4 regions of the Staphylococcus sp. MSU001 genome follow, and region 1 is predicted to be linked to each of the others. Evidence: riboswitches for the same ligand, from Rfam matches in the RefSeq annotation. Region 1 holds a riboswitch; each other region holds the start of a gene.
What was found. A riboswitch is a leader RNA that binds a small molecule or an ion and turns the genes downstream of it on or off. The one in region 1 is predicted to bind thiamine pyrophosphate.

Region 1 (5,550 bases):
CGTTATAGAACTATCATCTTTATTGCATGATACTGTTGATAGTAAATTAACTGATGAAATTTTAGCATATGATCAGCTTAAACAGTTCTTATCTACTCTAGATTTAAGCGATGAAATATCACAACAAGTCCTCTACATTATTAAACATATGAGCTATCGAGCTGGTAAAAATAATCACGTTAAACTTTCGATAGATGGTGAAATCGTTAGAGATGCTGATCGCCTAGATGCCATAGGAGCAATCGGCATTGCTAGAACATTCCAATTTTCAGGACACTTTGGTGAACCTATGTGGACTGAAACGAAGTTTTCAAATGAAGCGTTACATACGTCTCACATTGAAGAGTTAGACAATTCAGCAATAAAACATTTTTATGAAAAATTATTTAAATTAAAAGATTTAATGCACACACCTACTGCAAAAAAACTTGCAGAAGAAAGACATCAATTTATGATTCAATTTCTCAAACAATTTATGTCAGAGTGGAATTTTAATAAAGAGTAAATTCAAATAAGAGATAAATTGTTATTTCATGTTTTAACCAAAATCATTAGTATCTACCACATAAAAAATACCTGAGACAACGATTGGTGTCTCAGGTTATTGTTTATTATTTTTTATTCTTTTTTGATACTACTTGAGTATTTTTCCCTTTTTTCTTTGAAGAAGGATTATGTTCTCTTTCATACTTTTCAATAAAAGGTTGAACTTCTTTTTTAGCAAGTTTAGAGTAATAAATATTAGCAAAATGCGTTTGAATTACTAAGAATAATGCACTGACAGACCAGTATAAACCTAAAGCTGATGATGCTTGTAAAGAAATCCAAATAATCATTATTGGAGAAATAACCATCATCATATAACCCATCTGACGTTGCTCTTGAGGCATCGTTTTGCTTGAAACTACAGCTTGAATAAAGTATAGCACACCGGCAATAACTGTAATCCAAATGTCAGGTTTAGTTAAATTAAACCATAAGAAATGCGGATGTTCAGATAAACCATTTACAAGTTTATCTTTTAATACAAAGTATAATCCCATAATAATTGGCATTTGAATAAGTATAGGTAAACATCCTAACATGCTCTTCATAGGGTTCATATCATATTTTTTATAAACTTCCATAAGTTCTTGGTTTGCAGCCATTTTTTCTTCTTGTGTACGCGCACGTTTAACCTTTTCTTGAATGCCATCTACTTCAGGTTTAGCCACTTTCATTTTCTCACGCATCATGTGGCTATTTTTATAGTTAGATAACATAAATGGTAACAAGATTAAACGAATGAAAAGAACTAATACAATAATTGCTAGTCCAAAATTATTATGAAAAACATCATTTCCTAACCACTGTAAGAGATGTTTCATAGGTTGAACAAAAGTATTAAAGAAGAATCCATCTTGCTTCTCAGGTGTAGAGTAATCACAACCTGCTAGAAAAATCATTATTCCCAAAAACAAAGGTAGTAACGCTTTTTTCTTCATTTTTCCACCTCTAATGTTATATTCACATAGAGTATATTTTATCATACTAATACAATAGTAGAAAACAAAAAGTAGAAAAAATAGAGATTTAGGTGAAATATCTTAAGAAGTATTTAACCGTTTTGTCTATATTGGTACTACGTGTAATTGCTGAGATGACAGAAATACCATCTGCACCTTCGTCAACAATAGGCTGCACGTTAGTTTCATTAATACCTCCAATGGCAACTATAGGAACATCATGAATATATAATCTTAATTGAGATATCATAGATGGCCCAACAGGTTTACTAGCGTCATCTTTTGATGATGTTGTATACATTGGACCTACTCCAATATAATCAACTTTAGACAAATCAGATTGTTGATACTCTTTCAAATTCCCTACACTTAAACCTATAATCTTATTTTTAAATTGGCTTGCAAATTGTTGAATTTCCATATCATCTTGACCTACATGAATGCCATCAGCATTAATCTCTTGGGCTAATTGAACATCATCATTAACTATCATAGGTACGTGATATGAATGACATAATTGTTTAAGTTTTAAGGCTAGCTGTTTTTTCTTTTCTCCTTTTAGTGCATTAGGGCCTTTTTCACGAAATTGATACAATGTGATTCCAGCTTCTAATGCCTCTTTGAGAACTTGCTCAATTGATTTATTTTTAGGTATATCTTGTGTTCCGCAAATAAAATAGACTGATAATTGTTTTGAATCAAACATCATATTTATATCTCTACCTTTTTTACTTGATTTTTATAAGCAATATCATTTATTTGATAAAGTTGATCTAGTAGTTCAGATAGAAAAGTACCAGGTCCATTTACATGAGGTGCTTGTTCAGCAAATTCTGCTGCGATGTTGTAGACACTTTCCGCTTCAACTAATAAATCAATTGAAGGTTGAGTATTTCTAAACAAGAAACTTGCTAATACACCACCTAACAAGCATCCAGCCCCTGTAATTTTAGTAAGAAGCGGAGAACCATTAGATAATTTAATTATTTTCTCATTTTTTGCAATAATATCATCTTCCCCAGTAATGACAATAGCAGTGTTTAAAGTATTTGCCGCTTTTTTTGCAATATTTACTGAATCTAATTCGCTATCACTGTCAGTACCTTTCATAGTTGTATTAAAATCAATTAATGTCAATATTTCTGATGCATTGCCTTTTATAACTGTGACATTAACTTCATCAAGAAAACGTTGACAAAAATTTTTACGATATGTAGATGCACCAACTGCCACTGGATCAAAAACTATTGGTGTACCTTGCTGATTAGCAATTTTACCTATTTTGATAATATCTTCCTCATTTTCACGTGTGAGTGTACCGATATTAATTAAAAGCGCACTAGCCATTCGAGTAAAATCTTCAGCTTCTTCTGGTGCCTCACTCATTGCGGGACTAGCACCTAAACTTAGTAAACCATTCGCAGTAAAGTTTTTCACAACATCATTGGTATAGCAAATTACGAGTGGATTTTCTGAACGTAATCGTTCTAAATTATTCATCATCTAAACCTACTTTCTTCATATAAGCAAAATGATTTACAGGTCCTCTTCCCCTGCCAATTTCTGGGGTATGTTCAATACTTAATGAAATAAACTCTTTTGCTTTTTTTACTGCATCATTTATGGAACGACCTTTAGCTAATTCTGCTGTAATGACTGCTGAAAAAGTACAACCAGTTCCATGCGTATGTTTAGTATCAAAGCGTCTGTTCTCAAATGTATACGTTTCATTCTTAGTGAAAAGAAAATCTTTAGCATTATTTAAATCGGCTGAATGTCCACCCTTAATTACAACGCCCTTACTACCAATTTCATTAATAAAGATTTGACCTGCTTTACGTATACTTTCTTCATCGTTAATTTTAATACCAGTAATTTCTTCAGCTTCAGGTATATTCGGAGTGACAACATCAGCCAAAGGTAATAATGTTGATTGCAAATGATTTTTAGTATTGTCATCCATCAATGAATCACCACTTTTGGCAAGCATAACTGGATCAATCACATAAGGAATATTGGAATGTTCCTTTAAGTAACTTTGAATCAACTCCATCGTTTCTTTTGTTGCAATCATACCCGTTTTGATAGCTTGTGGTAATTCATCATCAAACACACTATCAAGTTGTTCCTTTACCCATGAAGTTTCTAAATTATGAATATGTTGAACTCCTAGAGTATTTTGAGCAACGATACTTGTTATACTGGCCATACCATAAACGCCACACGCGTGAAATGATTTTAAATCCGCCATAACACCTGCCCCACCGGTGGGGTCTGTGCCTGCTATTGTTAGTGCAATTTTAGGTTTATGCATTATTATCTCCCCTATATTCCCATTTTTCATTAATATATGCCATATTGAAGAAATGTCTCTCATGAATAGTACTTTGCAAGAAATTTTCTTTAATTTCATTTTTTTCAGTCTCACTACTATGTTTAGTTAAACGGTCCATCAATTGATCGAACACATCAACAAGTTCGTCCATTTCAGTACTATAAAATTGGAACCATTTAGAAGTCACTGATTCTTTATTTAATTTTGGATCTTCCATCGCACGTTTACCAATGACAGCGTAAACGTATGGACATGGTGCCATCGCTGCAATCGTGAAGGCTGCATTTTCACGTGCAAATGCATTGAAGTACATGTGTTTAATATAATGATCACCACTTGGTGGCCATACTTTTTCTTTTACTATTTCTTCATATGGTTCATTAATGAAATCAGCTAGAACCTCATGCGCTTCAACTTCTCCTTCTAACATAAATTCAATTTGTTCTACTAGAAATTTAACATCATCCATGGAACTCATTTTGGGTATGAGCATTGCATAAATATTTGTAAACTCTTTTAAATAAGAAGCGTCTGCTCTTAAGTATTGTCTTACAGCTTGATTAGATAACTTACCTGCTAGTAAATCTTGAATAAAACCATCATTGTAAATGTCATCAATAATAGGTTTTGATGCTTCCCTCAACTCTTTTGAAAATGTCATAATTAGCCTCCTCAAAAAATAAAACTACTTCCCAACGAGGAAAGTAGTTAGACCAAGACATCTTAATGACGAATAGTTAATAACTACTTTCCTACGTTGGTATTAACCAAATCAGGTTATAAGGGTCTGAATACATTCATCTCAGCCTTTTGGCTCCCCTAGTAGTAAATAATATATGATTCATTATCAACCATAGCAAACGATTACATGTAAATCAAATAAGTCGTATAATAAAAAACCATCTTCTCAAATTCGAGAAGATGGTACATACTTCATATTTTAATTAAGCAGTTACCCAATGACCTGGGCCACCAGTATTATATAATTTTACTGCTGCTTTGTCTTGTACGCTTTCTGGAGCTTTTGCAGGTGATACACCTTTATATTGACTTGGAGCAACAGAATCCCAAGTTGATTGTAAGAATTGATATTTACCTGCTGCACCTGAAGATGGGTTTATTGCATGAATATCGCCACCTGATTCACGTTGAGCAATTTGTTGTAAATGTGAATTTACATTTACTGATGAACCACTTGAAGCTTTACTTGAAGAAGTTTGACTTGCAGATGTTGATTTTGTTTGTGGTTGCGCTGTTTGCTCATTTTGTGGTGCTGATACTTGTACAGGTTGTTGTTGTGTTGCTACTTGAGATTGGCTTGGTTGAACAGGTTGCGTAGCATTGTTTGTTGATTCATAACTCCAACTCCAAGTAGAACCATCAGATTCAAAATGATAAGAATTGCCATTGTAATCAAAATTAATGTTATAAGCACCTTCTTGAACAGGGCTTTCATTTAGTGATTGATCATTAGTTAACGCTTTTTGAGCTAATTCTGCTTTATCAACATTTGTAGTCTCACTTGCATGTGCGTCATGTCCTGCGTTGCCTGCTACAACGCCTAGTCCTATAGCTAATGATGATGCAACTAATGTTTTTTTCATTATTAAAAATCCTCCTAAAAGTGATTTGTTTTCTTAATTTGTTTACGTAACCTACTGTAACATCTATAAAAATCGTGCAGGTTACACTGAAATAAAAATAAACGCC
Region 2 (5,550 bases), on a different contig from region 1:
TAACGTACGGCCTCTGCTACTTCATAGCTTGCAATCATTGATATAACAGGGGGAAGTACGCCATTAATAGCGCAACTTTCCCCTGTGTCAGGAATTGTTTGCAATAAACATTTTAGACATGGTCCTTGGTGATCTATTCCATATATTGATCCTTTACTACCAACAGCTGCACCATAAACCCATGGGATTTGATGCTTGTGACAAACCTCATTAATCAGGTATCGTATTCTGAAGTTATCCATGCCATCAATGATGATGTCTGGTTCGGCATTTTTTATCAAATTTTCGATATTTGATGATGTAACTTCTAAATCATAAGTTGTTAGATTGACATTTGTATTAATTTGATTAACCTTATGCTTGATTGCTTCTACTTTGGATATTAAAGTATGTGCGTCTTCTTCATCGAAGAGTGTTTGTCGATGTAAATTTGAAATTTCAACAATATCCATATCGACGATTGCAATATGATGAGCCCCCATGCGTGCGAGTTGATCTACAATATGGCTTCCTAAAGCACCAGCACCAAAAATAAGTATTTGAGAGGTAGATAGCTTTTGCTGTCCCTCTTCTCCAAATGGTGCAAAGCGTGTTTGACGTTCATAACGCGACATTTTACAAGAACCCTAAACCTTCTGATGGACTAGATGCTTGTGCAGTATACTTAACAGGAATGCGTCCAGCTTCATATGAAAGTCTGCCGGCATTTATACCTAATTTCATTGCTTCAGCCATTTTCACAGGATCTTTTGCTGCTGAAATGGCTGTGTTGAGTAAAATACCATCTGCGCCAAGCTCCATGGCATGACACGCATCTTTAGGGGAACCAATACCAGCATCTACGATGACAGGGACACTAGCATTTTCGATAATATAACTTAAATTTAATGGGTTATTAATACCTCTACCTGTGCCAATAGGAGATGCAAGTGGCATGACTGCGTGTACACCCAATTTTTCCAAACGTTGAGCTAAAACTAAATCATTAGAGATGTAAGGACAAACAATGTAGCCCTTTTCTAACAATACTTTGCATGCCTCGTATGTTTCGAATGGGTCAGGTAATAATGTTTCGTCATCGCCAATGACTTCGACTTTAATCATGTCACATACACCTGCGTGACTAGCAATTTCAGCAATTCTGATAGCTTCTTGAGCTGTTTTGGCACCTGCAGTATTTGGAAAAGTGATAAAATCTTTTAAATTAACGTTTGCAAGTGGGTTAGGTAGGTTACGATCATATAAATTCATCCGTCTTACTGCAAATGTAAGTACATTTGTTTCAGATGCCTCAATTGCTTTTGATTGAACCTCTTCATTTTCAAATTTACCAGTACCTAAAAGTAAACGAGATTGTAATTCTAAATTTCCTATTTTAAACATATTAACCGCCTCCAACAATTTCTAGTAATTCTAATCTGTCGTCTTCTCTTACAATATATTCTTCATATTTGTCTTGCTTGATAAGTTCTTTGTTTAGTTCAACAATCACTCGTTTTGGGTCTAACTCAAGTGAATGTAAAACCTCTTGTATCGATTGATCCTGATCGAAAGTGAAGAGGTCGCCATTAATGATACACTTCATGATTATTCCTCCTTGTAACTGTAAAACTTGAATAACGTGATGGTTTAATACCAGAAAGTAGCCAATTGGCAATGTCACGACCGATAATAGGTGACAATAATATTCCGTTTCGATAATGACCACTTATCACGTATAAGCCATCATCAATTTGATCCATGACTGGCATTTCTTTTTCTGTGTATGGTCTTACTCCTGACCATTTCTTCAGTATATGACTGTCTTTTAGTTGAGGTACACGATGATATGCATGGTGAAGAAGCCAATCCATACCTTCATCTGTAGTACCGACAGAATAATTATTAAATTCACTCGTCGCACCAATTAAAAAACGATTGGGTTGTTTTGGAACGATGTAACAACCATTAGTCATAAATAATGTTTCAGTAAGTGCAAGATCGTTATTTTCTAATAAGATGACTTCTCCTTTAACGCCAATCACTTGTCGTTGTAAATGATATTGTGTTAATAATTGTGAAGACCATGCGCCACCTGCAACGATAACTTTGTGCGCTTCAATTGTTGAAGATTGATTGGTTTTCACTGAATAATAGCCATTATGCCGTTCTATTGAAGTGACCTCTGTAGACGCATAACGCTTAATCTCTCTTAACTTCAATGATTCTAATAATGCCAGTGTGTAATGATGTGCATTAATTTGACCATCATGCGGTATATGAATGGCCGCGTATGAAGGTTTAACTTCACCATGTGTAAGTTGTAGCAAGTCATCATCTGATAATTGTTTGACACTACGGTCTTGACTATTCAGAAATTGATATTGTCGTCTTATAGATGAGATATCATCGTGTTCATTAGCAATTTTGATAAGTCCTGAATTTTTAAATTGAATGTCTATGCCTGTTTCATCTAATAATGATTTACTTAATTGTGGAAACATAGCACGAGATTCGATGGCTAATTGAAACAAGTCACTATCCTTTGTAAATTCATTTTGTGCGCCAAGCATACCTCCAGCTTTATATGACGCATGCTTTCCAGGTACATCTCTATCTATGACTGCAATATCTAAGTGTGTTGCACTGAGGTGTCTTGCAATTGACATACCAATAACTCCTGAACCAATGATTAGTACATCATGCATGAGTAGACCACTCCTTTCTTAATTGTTTAATTTCTTCTAGTGAAGCATTGTTAAAATATGATATGGCACATATACCTTTAAATCCAGGTGGCATCTTTTGAATCGAATGTTCATTGATACCGCCAATAGCATAAATAGGGATAGGAACATCTAATGCTTGTTGAATGGTCTTTTTAGAACGTGGTGGCGTATCTGGATGTGAAGCGGTCGGAAAAATATGCCCCAAAAAGACATAATCTAAATTATTTTCATAACATCGTTTTACTGTTTCAATGTCATGTGTAGACATACTTACATAAATATCAGGATGTGCTGCTTTATATGCGAAAGCAGTTGTATCATTACTCTTAAAATGAATACGTTTAAGATTTAATTCCTCTAATAGTGTCGTATCACTGTGAATAATTATTTTATCTTTACTAAAACCCAATTGAAGTAAAGATTGAATCATGTCCTTGTTTTCTTCGTTATTCATGGAAGTGCGAAATAACAAGCCATCAATAGCTTCTTCGATATGTTTATAATGCTGTAAATCGTCCCTAGTCAGTTGTTTATGATGTGTAATCGCAATAAATATAAATATCCCCCCAATTTCTACAATAAAAAAACGCTATTTCCCTTAAATTGGGAAATAGCGTTGAGCTTTAGTATGACTTCATAAAATTGAGCGTCGCCACTTCCCTACGCCAGTATGAACTGGATCAGGTTCCAGGAATTATAAAGTCAGTTCTTTACTCTCAGCCTTAAACAAAGGCACTTCCAGTGGTTAAATATGAAATTAATTTACAAGATATTAAATGTTTCGTTTACAATATTTTACTACCTTTAATAAAAGACTTCAAATTTCTTTACAATTTCTATTAAGTAATTTGTAGATATCGTATTCATTTAAAAGTTATTATCATCATTTGCGAATCATTTTTAAACTTTAATTTGCCAAGTACATATTTAGAAACCATCTTTCAAAATCAATAACTAATGATTGCTAGTATATTGTGAGAATAGGGTGTAAGGGGCGCGGTAAAAGATATAAAGGTGTAAGATGCATCTAAAATACACAAAAAATTTTAAAAAGTTCAAAAAAAATTCACAAAAAGTATTGTAACCGTTTACACTACGTGCTATATTAATAAAAAATTGTAGCGCTACAACTTAATAGTTGTTTTAAAAATTGAAGTTAAAACAGTCACCAGAGGGGATTTCTGAAACATAACGACATCATAATAAGAAACAACAGAATACAAATGGAAGTAGGAAACAAATATGAAAGAAAAACGTAGTAATGTTCGTTGGTATTTTGCAATAGGGTTCTTCTTTATTGGGGTTATTGCTTACATGGATCGATCTAACATATCTTATATTGCAGTACCGATGATGAAAGATTTGGGGTTAACTAAGACACAATTTGGTTTATTAGCATCATTTTTCTCCCTAGGATATGCATTAATGCAAGTACCTTCGGGAATGTTAGCAGAGAAGTTTGGACCACGTAAAATGATTACTGTCGCTTTAGTTTGGTGGAGTGCATTTACTATCTTAACAGGGATGATTAAACACCATGGTTTACTTTACTTTATTAGATTCTTATTTGGTGTTGGTGAAGCGCCAATGTATCCATCCAATGCGGTTTTTAACTCTTTTTGGTTCGCTAAAAATGAAAAAGGTCGTGCATCTAGTGCGTTGTTAGCAGGTTCTTATTTTGGTCCAGTTTTAGCACCTATCATCACGATAGCCATTGTCAACGCTTTTAACTGGCAAGCCGTTTTCTACATTTTCGGGGTTGTAGGAATTTTAATGGCAGTTCTTTGGGCAATTATTGCTAAAGACTTACCAGAACAACATAAAATGGTAAACGATGCCGAGAAAAGATTTATTACTCAAAATCGTGATATTGTCGCGACTGAGAAATCTTTACCACCGTGGAAACGTTTTTTAAGTCATTTCAGTTTTTACGCAATCGCATTACAATACTTTGTAGTTCAGTTTGTTATCGCGTTGTTCCTAATATGGTTACCAACATATTTAACTGAACAATATCATGTGAATTTCAAAGAAATGACTATCAGTGCATTACCTTGGTTATTTATGTTCTTCTTAATTTTATTTGCTGGAGCTATTTCAGACAAGATTTTGAATACAGGTCAATCACGTTTTGTTGCACGTGGCGTAATTGCGATTGCGGGATTTGTGGTATTCTCAATTTCAATTTTCTTAGCAGTACATACAGACAACTTATATGTAACCATTTTCTGGTTATCACTTTGTTTAGGTGGCGTAGGTATTTCTATGGGAATGAGTTGGGCTGCAGCCACTGACTTAGGTCGTAATTTCTCTGGAACTGTGTCAGGTTGGATGAACTTATGGGGAAATGTTGGCGCACTTATTAGTCCTTTACTTGCAGGAATTGTTGTAGATCATTTAGGATGGTCAATGACATTACAACTCTTAATCGTTCCGGCTATTATAGCAGCAATTTTATGGTTCTTCGTTAAACCAGATAAACCTCTTGTTGTTAGTGAAGAACATGTTAATAAATAATATTTTTTGAAACACATGCAATGACATTCATATCATTGCGTGTGTTTATTCTTTTATTATGTGGTATAGAACATGGAAGCGATAAGCGAATTGTTTTTTTAATCAGTTATAAACTGCTAAACTTATAATTAATATGTATAGGAGTTGACTAAAATGATTATTATTAACGCAAAATTAAAAATCGATGGTAACAAACGCGAAGATTATCTAAAACTTATGAAGGAATTAGTCATAAATTCTAGAAAAGAAGAAGGTAATTTATTCTATCATCATTACGAAGATGTAACTGAGAAAAATGTCTTTGTCGTAGTTGAAAACTATAAAG
Region 3 (5,550 bases), on a different contig from region 1:
GGATAACCTACACGTTCTAGCATCGAAATATCATTTAAATTATCTCCTATTGCTACCACATCTGTTAAATTTATACCCAATTGATGAGCAATAGCTGATAAGGCAATGCCTTTTTGAGCGTCTGAATGAGTGATTTCTAGATTACCTCTTGATGATGAGGATACTGCTAAATTTGGTGATGATGCTAACGCTTGACCCACTTTGTCGATTTTACTTAAATCTGCATCAAAAGCTAACACCTTCATAATAAGTTCTCCAGGAATATCTTCAATTGAATCATAATTATCTACAACTTTTAAAGTACCGTTATCTATGCGTTTTTGTATATTATTTCGTATCTTGGCTACATCTGCTTTTTGACCCGCACGTTCTGCAATATCTATATAGATTGCTAAATCACGTTTAGGATCTTCTGTATATATGCCACGGTTTGTGTAAATTTGATAATAAATATGATTATTTTTAAGTGCTGTCGTAATTTTGTGTACTAAATCATGATTAAGATGCGATGTACTCGTTATATTAAATGATTCATCACGAACTTCTGCACCATTCAAACATATGTAAGGTACTTTTAAGTCTGTTTCAGCCACAGGTGTTTGTGCCTCGTAAAACGCTCTGCCAGTTGCAATAACTACTGTAATGCCGTTCGCTTGCGCAAATTTTATCGCTTCTTGATTCATAGTGGTGATTTCATGACCAGCGTTAAGTAATGTTCCATCCATATCAGTTGCTATTAGCTTTATCATTAGTTGACCTCGTTTCCACTTATTTTAAAGTGATGCTATATGAATTTTTTTAATTGATTTAAAATTAATGTGTGTAGCATGTGTCTTAACTTCATCATTGTTATATGTTATCACACAATCTTTAACGATTTACTGGACTTCAAAAATACGTTTATTTATGTACGACATCATTTTAACAAATTTATATCCTTTTGTATCTTCCCCTGTTTTTCTGCTTTTTTCTTTTCACGTATTTCCTTAAAAAAACTTCTCAATAGTTCTGCACACTCTTCTTCTAAAATTCCTTTTTCTACGATTGCCCTATGATTAAACTGCGGTTGTTCTAATAAATTCATAAGACTTCCTGAACATCCTCCTTTGGGATCAGTAGCACCGTACACAACCTTTGGAATACGGCTCATAATAATAGTGCCCGCACACATGACACAGGGCTCTAATGTAACATACAACGTACATTCTTCTAATCTCCAACTGCCGACAACTTCTGACGCCCGTTCTATCGCTATGTGCTCTGCGTGGGCAGTAGGTTGCTGCAATGTTTCCCTTAAATTATGTGCAAGTGCAATGACTTGATCCTCTTTAACAATAACTGCTCCGATTGGAACTTCTCCTAATGCTTTGGCTTTGTGTGCTTCTTTAATTGCTAAGCGCATGTAATCATGATTTTTTTTCATATGTGTTGGAATACCTCACTTATGGTACAATACTCATTGTCTATCTTAACATTTGGAGAAGTGATTATGAATAAACCATTTATTGCAATCGAAGGACCTATAGGTGTTGGTAAATCCTCTCTTGCTCACCGTTTAAGCAAGACGTTTGGTTTTTATGAAGAGAAGGAAATTGTTGATGAAAATCCATTTCTATCTGATTTTTATGATGATATAGAAAAGTGGAGTTTTCAAACTGAAATGTTCTTTTTATGTAACAGATATAAACAGATTAGAGATATTGAGTCGCTAAATCAAGGTATAGTTAGCGATTATCATATTCATAAAAATAAAATTTTTGCTAAAAATACTTTAGATGCTAAAGAATTTGATAAATTCAGTCGTATTTTTGATATTTTAACTGAAGATATCGAAATGCCAAATACAATTATCTTTTTAGATGCTGATTTAGATGTATTAAAATCTAGAATTGCACAACGTAATCGTAGCTTTGAATCTCAAATAGAAGATGACTATTTACTTACTTTAAAAAAAGATTATCTTGCTTATTATGAATCATTAAAGAATGACGGTGCAAATGTCATTCGAATTGATACATCTCAACAAGATTTCGTTAAAAATGATTACGATTACCAAAATATTTTAAATTTAGTAAAACCTATGATTGGAGAAAATAAAGATGAATAATTATGGTATTCCTCAAAATGCAGTAATAACCATTGCTGGCACTGTAGGGGTTGGTAAATCTACGTTAACACAAGCACTTGCTGACAAGTTAAATTTTAAAACTTCCTTTGAGAATGTAGACCATAATCCTTATTTAGATAAATTTTATCATAATTTTGAACGTTGGAGCTTTCATCTTCAAATTTACTTTCTTGCTGAACGTTTTAAGGAACAAAAACGCATGTTTGAGTATGGTGGCGGATTCGTTCAAGATCGTTCAATTTATGAAGATGTGGATATTTTTGCAAAAATGCACGAAGAACAAGGAACAATGAGTGCTGACGACTACCACACGTATTACGAATTATTTAATGCAATGGTTATGACACCTTATTTTCCAAAGCCTGATGTTCTGATTTATCTAGAATGTGATTATGATGAAGTAATTGATCGTATTCAACAGCGGGGACGTGACATGGAAATCAATACAGATCCAGAATATTGGAAAAAACTATTTAAACGGTATGAAAATTGGATTAACAATTTTAATGCATGTCCTGTTGTTCGACTTAATATTAATGAATATGACATACACGAAGACGTAGACTCCCTTGATCCAGTCATTGATAAAATTGCTCAAGTTATTAAAGCATACCGACAAGTGGATACGAGATAATATATCTAATTGTAGAAAATTAGAGCTTATATTTGTATACTTTCACAAGTTATTTCATATACCTTTTACTCAAATATTAAAATAACAGATATAGCTATTATTAAGAATGTTGACAATATTTTATAAAAATTCTATGTTTATACTATAAGTGAATTATATGCACTAGGGGTGTTTTTTAACTGAGATGGATATCATCCAAACCCTTTGAACCTGAACTAGCTTATACTAGCGGAGGAAAGTGTTGAATCTCATCTAATTATCATTCTGTCTTTATATATTGATTTGGATGCACAACTTTTCTCATGAAGGTTGTGCATTTTTTCTTATACAAATAAAAATATTGGGGGCATGAAGATGAAAAAAACTGCAATTATCACAGGAAGTAGTCGTGGATTAGGCGCTAAAATTGCAATAACTTTACTAGAAAAAGGCTACAATGTTGTTGTTAATTACAAACAAAATAAGGATAAAGCTGAAAAATTAATTAGAAATTATAATCAAAGTAGGGCTATAGCTATTCAAGCTGATGTGACGGATAGAAACGATGTGAATCGAATGATTCAAACTGCCACACAACATTTTGGAAAAATAGATATAGTCATTAATAATGCACTTGTTGATTTTAAATTTGATCCAAATCAGCAAAAATCGTTTAAAGATTTAACTTGGGAAGATTATCAACAACAACTTAATGGTACTTTAAAAGGAGCATTTAATGTGACTCAAAGCGTCATACCACAATTTATAGAACAACAAAGTGGATGCATTGTTAGCATTGGAACCAATTTGTATCAAAATCCAGTCGTACCTTATCATGAGTATACAACAGCAAAGGCAGGTCTCATTGGCTTTACTCGTAATATTGCTGCAGAACTTGGACAATATGGTATTACAGCAAATGTTGTTTCTGGAGGATTACTCAAAACGACTGATGCAAGTGCAGTCACTACACCTGAAGTATTTGATTTAATTGCTCAAACTACACCTCTTAGAAAAGTAACATCACCTCAAGATGTAGCCAATATGGTCGTATATCTCGCTTCAGATGAAGCACGTGGCGTAACAGGTCAAAATATTACCGTTGACGGTGGTTTAACAATGAACTAATTGTTTGTGTATTTTTTACAAAAAGATAATAATTAATGAGGTGTTCATATGACAAATAATCACTTTCTTAACATAGGTGTGTTACTGTACGGATGTGGTCATCATCAAGCGGCATGGCGTATGAAAGATTCTAATATTGAGGATATCGGCAACATATCTTATTATCAGCATTTAGCTCAAATAGCTGAAAAAGGTCTTTTGGATATCGTCTTTTTTGCAGATAATCAAGCCTTTAATGCAAGTGATAATACTACTATGCCCGCTTTTTGGTTTGATCCTATAATTAACTTATCAGCTATTGCACAAGTTACATCACATATAGGATTAGTGCCAACAATATCGAGTACATTTTCAAATCCATTCACCGCTTCTCGTCAATTATTAAGTCTAGACTACTTATCTCATGGCCGTGTGGGTTGGAATTTAGTCACATCCATGACAGATATTGAAGCCCAAAATCACAGTCTTCAATACTTACCAGAAAGACATGAGCGCTACAAAAAAGCAGATGAATTTGCATCGGTAATGAATCAGCTATTCACTTCTTGGTCAACTGCATCTTATGTACCAGATAAAAACAACAACAAAATTATTGAGTCTAAAGATATTAAACCTTTTTATCATGAGGGAGACTATTTTCAAGTACGAGGACCACATACAACACCACAAAGTCCTCAAGGTAAACCAGTATCAATGCAAGCCGGTGCGTCAAAAGAAGGTATTGCATTAGCAGCAAAATATGCTGATGCTGTTTACTCTGTTTCATGGGATATCAAGCAAGCACGTAGTTATAAAAAGAAATTGTCTGATGCTATTTCTAAAACTCAACATCCAGATAGAAAAATTAAAATTTTCCCTGGTTTAGTAACTTATGTAGGTGAAACCCATGAAAAAGCATTATCAAAAAAAGCAGAACTTGATCAAAAATTACCCATTGAAGATGCTTTAAAGCAACTCAGTTTTTTTGTTCAACAAGATTGTTCAGATTGGGAATTAGATGAACCAGTTCCTCCCTTACCTCCTGTTAAAAATTTCAAAGGTCCGATTGGTCGATATGAAACAGTTTTAGCCATTATAAAAGATAAACAACCGACTGTAAGAGAATTATTAGGTTACTTAAGTGCCGGTGGTGGTCATCTTACTCTTATAGGTACACCTGAGGAGATAGTGGATGAGATGGAGCAGTGGTTTAATGAAGGCGTTGCAGACGGCTTTAATCTGATGCCACCTTCATTACCCCATAGCCTTGAAGATTTTGTAAAATACATTATACCAGAACTACAACGTCGTGCTTTATTTAAAAATTCTTATAATCAATCTACACTACGTACATTATTAAATCTCGACTCATAAAACCGATGTTTTTTTGTATTATTAAAAGAAAAAGGACGTAGACGTGCGAATCGACTCACACATCTACGTCTTACTCAATTTTAAAATTTTATTTTCCGTATTGCTCTATAACTTGTTTAACATCTTTTGCACTATTAATGATGACATCTGCGTCGTAGAGTTCCTCTTTTTTAGCCACGCCTGTTAGCACACCGATAGCTAATCCTAAATTTGCATTAATCGCGGTTTTCATATCGTTGGCCGTATCTCCTACTATTGCTACCTTTTCTGGTTCAACATCAAAAGCATTAAATAGTGGATCTAAAACTTTAGGATGTGGCTTTTCTTC
Region 4 (5,550 bases), on a different contig from region 1:
TGTGCTTTCTCGCCGTGTTCTAACAACGTTTTAGAGGGGATGCAACCTACATTTAAGCACGTGCCTCCAGCATTATTTTTTTCAATGACTGCAACATTTTTACCAAGTTGCGCACCACGTATTGCAGCTACATAGCCACCAGGTCCAGCTCCTATTACGATTAAGTCATATGATTTACTCATATAATAAATGCCTCCTTTCACCAATAGTACGTTGTGCCATCCCAATTTCATTTGCATGAGGAATAAGAAATTTTACATTTGTAAGCGCTTTCTTATTCCTTCAATTCCATTCTACTTCAAGTATTTTGAGTTTTCAAACAATTGTATGTTATTAATTATTAATACTTTATAAACTTTATAAATTACTGTTTATCTAACTCTTAAACTGATTTAAAAAAGTAATGATGTTTAAAGATTGTATAATTATAAAAAGACCTGTACATCAGCGTGTGATAAGACTATGATTAAAATGTAAAAAAGATTTTAGATAAAGGAAGATGGTGTCGTGGGAAGTACTGTTAAATATCGTAAGTTTATTCTACCTATTGTCGTTGGTTTAATTATCTGGGCATTGACACCTATTAAACCAGATGCCTTAAATGATCAAGCCTGGTATATGTTTGCTATTTTTGTGTCAACCATCATTGCTTGTATTACTCAACCTATGACTATAGGTGCCGTATCAATCATTGGGTTTACAATCATGATTTTGGTTGGAATTGTTGATACAAAAACTGCCGTTCAAGGCTTCGGTAATAGTAGTATTTGGCTTATTGCAATGGCCTTTTTCATTTCAAGAGGATTTGTAAAAACAGGGCTAGGTCGACGTATTGCTCTACAATTCGTTAAATTATTTGGAAAGAAAACGCTTGGTTTGGCTTATTCACTTGTTGGTGTTGATCTTATCTTAGCTCCTGCTACTCCAAGTAATACAGCACGTGCTGGTGGTATTATGTTTCCAATCATTAAGTCTTTGTCAGAGTCTTTTGGTTCATCGCCGAAAGATGGCTCTGAGAGAAAAATGGGTGCGTTTTTAATCTTTACTGAGTTCCAAGGTAATTTAATTACTTCGGCTATGTTTTTAACAGCTATGGCCGGTAACCCAATAGCGCAAAGTTTGGCTGAAAAAACGGCACACGTTCAAATTACATGGATGAATTGGTTTGTTGCTGCTATTATACCCGGATTAATTTCTCTCATCGTTGTCCCTTTCATTATTTATAAATTATACCCACCAACTGTTAAAGAAACGCCTAACGCTAAAAAATGGGCTACTGAACAACTAGAAGAAATGGGACATATGTCTATAGCCGAAAAAGTGATGGTTGGTATCTTTATCATTGCATTGGCTTTGTGGGTATTAGGAAGCTTCATTAATGTTGATGCCACGCTCACCGCATTTATTGCTTTAGCATTGTTATTATTAACAGGTGTATTAGCATGGTCAGATATTTTAAATGAAACAGGCGCATGGAATACACTCGTTTGGTTCTCAGTTCTTGTATTAATGGCAGAACAATTAAACAAGTTAGGCTTTATCCCTTGGTTAAGCAAACTCATTGCTCAAGGTTTGAATGGCTTTAGTTGGCCTATCGTTTTAGTTTTACTCATCTTGTTTTATTTCTACTCACATTATTTATTCGCAAGTGCAACAGCACATGTCAGCGCTATGTACGCTGCGTTACTCGGTGTTGCAGTCGCTTCGGGTGCACCGCCATTATTCAGTGCATTAATGTTAGGGTTCTTTGGTAACTTACTGGCATCAACAACACACTATAGTAGTGGACCAGCGCCTATATTATACGCAGCTGGCTATGTTACACAAAAGCGCTGGTGGACTATGAATATTGTACTTGGTATAGTCTATTTTATTATTTGGATTGGATTAGGTTCACTATGGATGAAACTCATTGGTATGATGTAAAGTTAGAATTTTAATTAAACTTCCGTTCATCAAATATATTGTAAGCTAACGTTTGAAACGTTAGCTTATTTTTTTGCATCATACTCCCATGATTAATATTTACTATATTCATTTTACTTTTTATTCAATTCAACTATGTTATTCTGTACATAGATTAACCAGTATCACTAGGGGTGCAATTCAATTTGCTGAGAGAAAGTCTACTTTCAACCCTTGAACCTGTTGGTTAGCACCAGCGTAGGAAAGTGAGCAATATTGATAACTGTTTCTTCATTCACTTTTTTACGCAATAATTAAATGGATGGAGGAATTTTTTATGGACAAATTAACAGTAGGTTTAGAATGGTTTTTAAATCCTGATCATATGCCATTAATCATAGGTATTGAAAAAGGATGGTTTAAAGAAGAATCATTAGAAATTGAGATGATTGAACCAAAAGAGCACTTTGATGCATTAGACGAGATTGAAAATGGTTCAATGGATATCGCGATTACTGAACCTATTCATCTGGTTCAAGATAGAGTTAAAGAACAAAACGTCATCGGGTTTGCGAGATATCTTCACACTAACGGCGGTATTATGTATAACAAAGATAAAAATATCGCTCGCCCCAAAGATTTAATCGGTAAGCGACTTCAATATCCTGGCGCTCCCGGTCCAGGTGGTATTGCCATGGCTAAAACGATGATTGAAGCAGATGGCGGCACATATAAAGAGGGTGACATCACACCAGTTAATCATAGCTTTTATCATACTGATGCACTTTTAACTGATAAAGCTGATGCTGCTACACTTATTTTCGAAAATTTTGAAATTCTTGAAGCTAAAAATCAAGGACTAAATGTAGATTATTTTCCACTAAAAAATTATAATGTACCTGATTTTTGTCAACTCATTTTCATTACTACACCTGAAGTATTAAATACGAGTGAGATCAAACTTAGAAAGTTTCTGAAGGTCATTCAAAAGGCCATTCATTACATCAATCATCATTTAGCAAGTGCAATTGAAATTTACTCAATGTATACTCGAACTGATATCTCTAACCAATTAAACAAAGATACAATTGAAGCAACAGCTAAATGTTTTACAAATGATTTGTCTATGAGTTCCGACTACTACAATGATTTACAGTTGTGGCTTAAAGAAGTCAATGATATTAAAGACACGATTAACCCAACTTTATATTTTACAAATCAACTACTATTCAGTCGATATACAAAATAAAAAATACACCTTCACTCTATTTAAACGTTGATGTACACATCAATAGTTAGAATCAATATCTAATTTAGAGAATGCACATTAAATAAAGTGAAGGTATATTTATTTTACAACTGGGTTTTTCTTAATTTGAACATATTGAGAAATACTATATAACACAATACCTATCCATATAAAAATAAAGGTAATCAATTGATCAGTGTTAAATGGCTCTTTAAAGACAAAGATACCTAAGATAAACATGATTGTCGGCCCTACATATTGAATGAAGCCAGTTAACGATAATGGAATTCGCTTAGCACCTGCTGAGAACAGAATCAATGGTATTGCTGTAATTGCACCTGAAAATAGTAGCCAAAATGATGATATATTTAATCCAAATGTTATGTGTTGTTGCTGCCATAGGTAAATAACATAGATTAAACCTGCTGGTGCAGTAACAATACATTCAATAGTGATGCTACTTATCGCATCGATATGCACAATCTTTTTTAGTAAACCATAAATACCAAAAGAAAATGCTAACAGAAGTGAAATAAATGGAAATTCACCGATTTTTATTGTCATATAAAGTACGCCTACTAATGCAAAGATGATGGCTAACCATTCGAATTTATTAAATCTCTCTTTTAAAAATATAAGCGCCAAGACGATACTCACTAGTGGGTTAATGTAGTAACCTAGGCTAGATTGTAGCACGTGACCATTAGATACTGCCCAAATAAATGTCCCCCAATTCACTGTAATAACATACCCTGCAACTATGATGGCAATAAGTTGTACGGGATGCGATACCAACTGATTAACATCTCTAAAAAAAAGCGTTCCGTTGATTTTTTCCTATAATGAGCACAAAAATCATAAATATCACTGAAAAAATAATTCGGAATGCCAAAATTTCAAAAGCGCCTATTTCATCAATTAAACGCCAATAAATGGGTAAAATCCCCCATAAAATATAAGCACCTAAAGCTAAAAATATTCCTTTTTTATACTCCGAAGACACCATTAACCCTCCCTCAATATAAGCGATTAAAAAATGAGACTCATTCCAACTCATTAACAGTTATGTAATCAAGTCTACTAATAAAACAGTAATATTTACACATATCTGTTTGCGCACAGCTTTTGATTTTATAATCAATCTTCATTAAAATAAGCACGTTTAATACTTGGTACATCAATTGTTTGAGACATATCTATAAAGTATTGTTTTTGCCACGCTTGTGTCTTTTGAGCGACACGATTTAAATCTTTCTCCCAAGTAGGATACACTCGAAAAGCCATTTTCCCTTTAGATTCATGATGTCTTAAAATACCTTTATGAAAAAGTACATGTTTTGGAAAAATAAACTGACCTACTTGAGAATCATCTATCACGTGTACAATTAATTTCCCAGGAAATGATTCGTAGTCAAATGCACGATTTTTCTTTGTTTTATCTTTTTCCCAAAGCGATAAAAAATATCCTTTTTTCTTTGTTGTTTTTTTAGCTAACCTACTTTTAAATACGTAGTCATTAATATTAAAATTGTATGCCTCATAAGACTGATTCCATTGTTCATCTCTTATAATTAATGATTGTTGTAAATTCATTATCTTTATGATGTGATTCAACAATCGAACTGAAGACTTCATCTTCATACTCCCCTTTATTTTCAGTCTCAAAGTTCAACACATCGACGCAAACTCTGAGATACTTTTATAATAAATATTTAAAATGGGCATATATTTATTCCCTTTGCTTTATTTTTAAACTACGATATCGATTAAGTGTCGCAATAAACTCCTGCTTTCTAGGTAGCGCTAAATGACCAGGATGACCATGATGATTTGATATAACATCTAATCCGTGTTTCTCAATCCGTTGATACAAACAATTGGTCAATTCTACAATCGTACTTTTGTCATCTAGCAATTCATTTTTTACATAACTTAACATCATCGCTAAACCTTGTGTTTGACTGTCATCGACAAGTTGCTCTAAGCCAGAAATATGAATAGTTTCCTTACCATACGTTACTACATTCAATCCTTTAGCTTTAAAGCGATCACGTTTCCCTTTTTGATTAAAACTCGCTCTCAACGGAATTCTTGATGGAATGTGACCGAACTGATTGTGAGAAGAAACCTTTCTTTGATAACCGTCTGACTGCGCAATGTCTTTAGCATGTTGCGTAACATCTTTCAACACATATTCATCCATCATCAATACTTGATCTGCCACATCAAAATAATCTCCCGAACCTCCAACGATTAGAATAGTCGACACGTTATGGTCGTCATATAATGCTTTTACCTTATTAGAAAAGGGTGTAATCGGCTCTTTTTCGGGAGCAATTAAACGTTGCATACGACCATCACGAATCATGAAATTCGTTGCAGATGTATCTTCATCA

Region 2: linked by a shared signal. The riboswitch ahead of ACVBFA_RS02970 (thiamine phosphate synthase) and the one ahead of tenA (thiaminase II) in region 1 are both predicted to bind thiamine pyrophosphate.
Region 3: linked by a shared signal. The riboswitch ahead of ACVBFA_RS09380 (3-oxoacyl-ACP reductase) and the one ahead of tenA (thiaminase II) in region 1 are both predicted to bind thiamine pyrophosphate.
Region 4: linked by a shared signal. The riboswitch ahead of ACVBFA_RS01595 (ABC transporter substrate-binding protein) and the one ahead of tenA (thiaminase II) in region 1 are both predicted to bind thiamine pyrophosphate.

What each region holds. Positions count from the first base shown of each region.
Region 1 is NZ_JBRIKK010000012.1:20,542-26,091, forward strand. It holds gene ACVBFA_RS06925 (HD domain-containing protein) at 1-505, shown strand, start outside; gene yidC (membrane protein insertase YidC) at 612-1,484, opposite strand; gene thiE (thiamine phosphate synthase) at 1,573-2,211, opposite strand; gene thiM (hydroxyethylthiazole kinase) at 2,217-3,005, opposite strand; gene thiD (bifunctional hydroxymethylpyrimidine kinase/phosphomethylpyrimidine kinase) at 2,998-3,819, opposite strand; gene tenA (thiaminase II) at 3,812-4,501, opposite strand; TPP riboswitch at 4,573-4,671, opposite strand; gene ACVBFA_RS06955 (transglycosylase family protein) at 4,785-5,444, opposite strand.
Region 2 is NZ_JBRIKK010000004.1:60,951-66,500, forward strand. It holds gene thiF (thiazole biosynthesis adenylyltransferase ThiF) at 1-614, opposite strand, end outside; gene ACVBFA_RS02955 (thiazole synthase) at 616-1,383, opposite strand; gene thiS (sulfur carrier protein ThiS) at 1,385-1,585, opposite strand; gene thiO (glycine oxidase ThiO) at 1,569-2,687, opposite strand; gene ACVBFA_RS02970 (thiamine phosphate synthase) at 2,680-3,279, opposite strand; TPP riboswitch at 3,349-3,458, opposite strand; gene ACVBFA_RS02975 (MFS transporter) at 3,951-5,225, shown strand; gene ACVBFA_RS02980 (putative quinol monooxygenase) at 5,379-5,550, shown strand, end outside.
Region 3 is NZ_JBRIKK010000019.1:3,790-9,339, forward strand. It holds gene ACVBFA_RS09360 (Cof-type HAD-IIB family hydrolase) at 1-749, opposite strand, end outside; gene tadA (tRNA adenosine(34) deaminase TadA) at 917-1,423, opposite strand; gene ACVBFA_RS09370 (deoxynucleoside kinase) at 1,490-2,107, shown strand; gene ACVBFA_RS09375 (deoxynucleoside kinase) at 2,100-2,762, shown strand; TPP riboswitch at 2,917-3,016, shown strand; gene ACVBFA_RS09380 (3-oxoacyl-ACP reductase) at 3,117-3,869, shown strand; gene ACVBFA_RS09385 (NtaA/DmoA family FMN-dependent monooxygenase) at 3,918-5,222, shown strand; gene ACVBFA_RS09390 (HAD family hydrolase) at 5,311-5,550, opposite strand, start outside.
Region 4 is NZ_JBRIKK010000002.1:78,787-84,336, reverse strand. It holds gene lpdA (dihydrolipoyl dehydrogenase) at 1-182, opposite strand, end outside; gene ACVBFA_RS01600 (anion permease) at 508-1,926, shown strand; TPP riboswitch at 2,086-2,187, shown strand; gene ACVBFA_RS01595 (ABC transporter substrate-binding protein) at 2,243-3,154, shown strand; partial or broken gene rarD (EamA family transporter RarD) at 3,254-4,157, opposite strand; gene ACVBFA_RS01585 (MepB family protein) at 4,292-4,789, opposite strand; gene ACVBFA_RS01580 (ABC-ATPase domain-containing protein) at 4,884-5,550, opposite strand, start outside.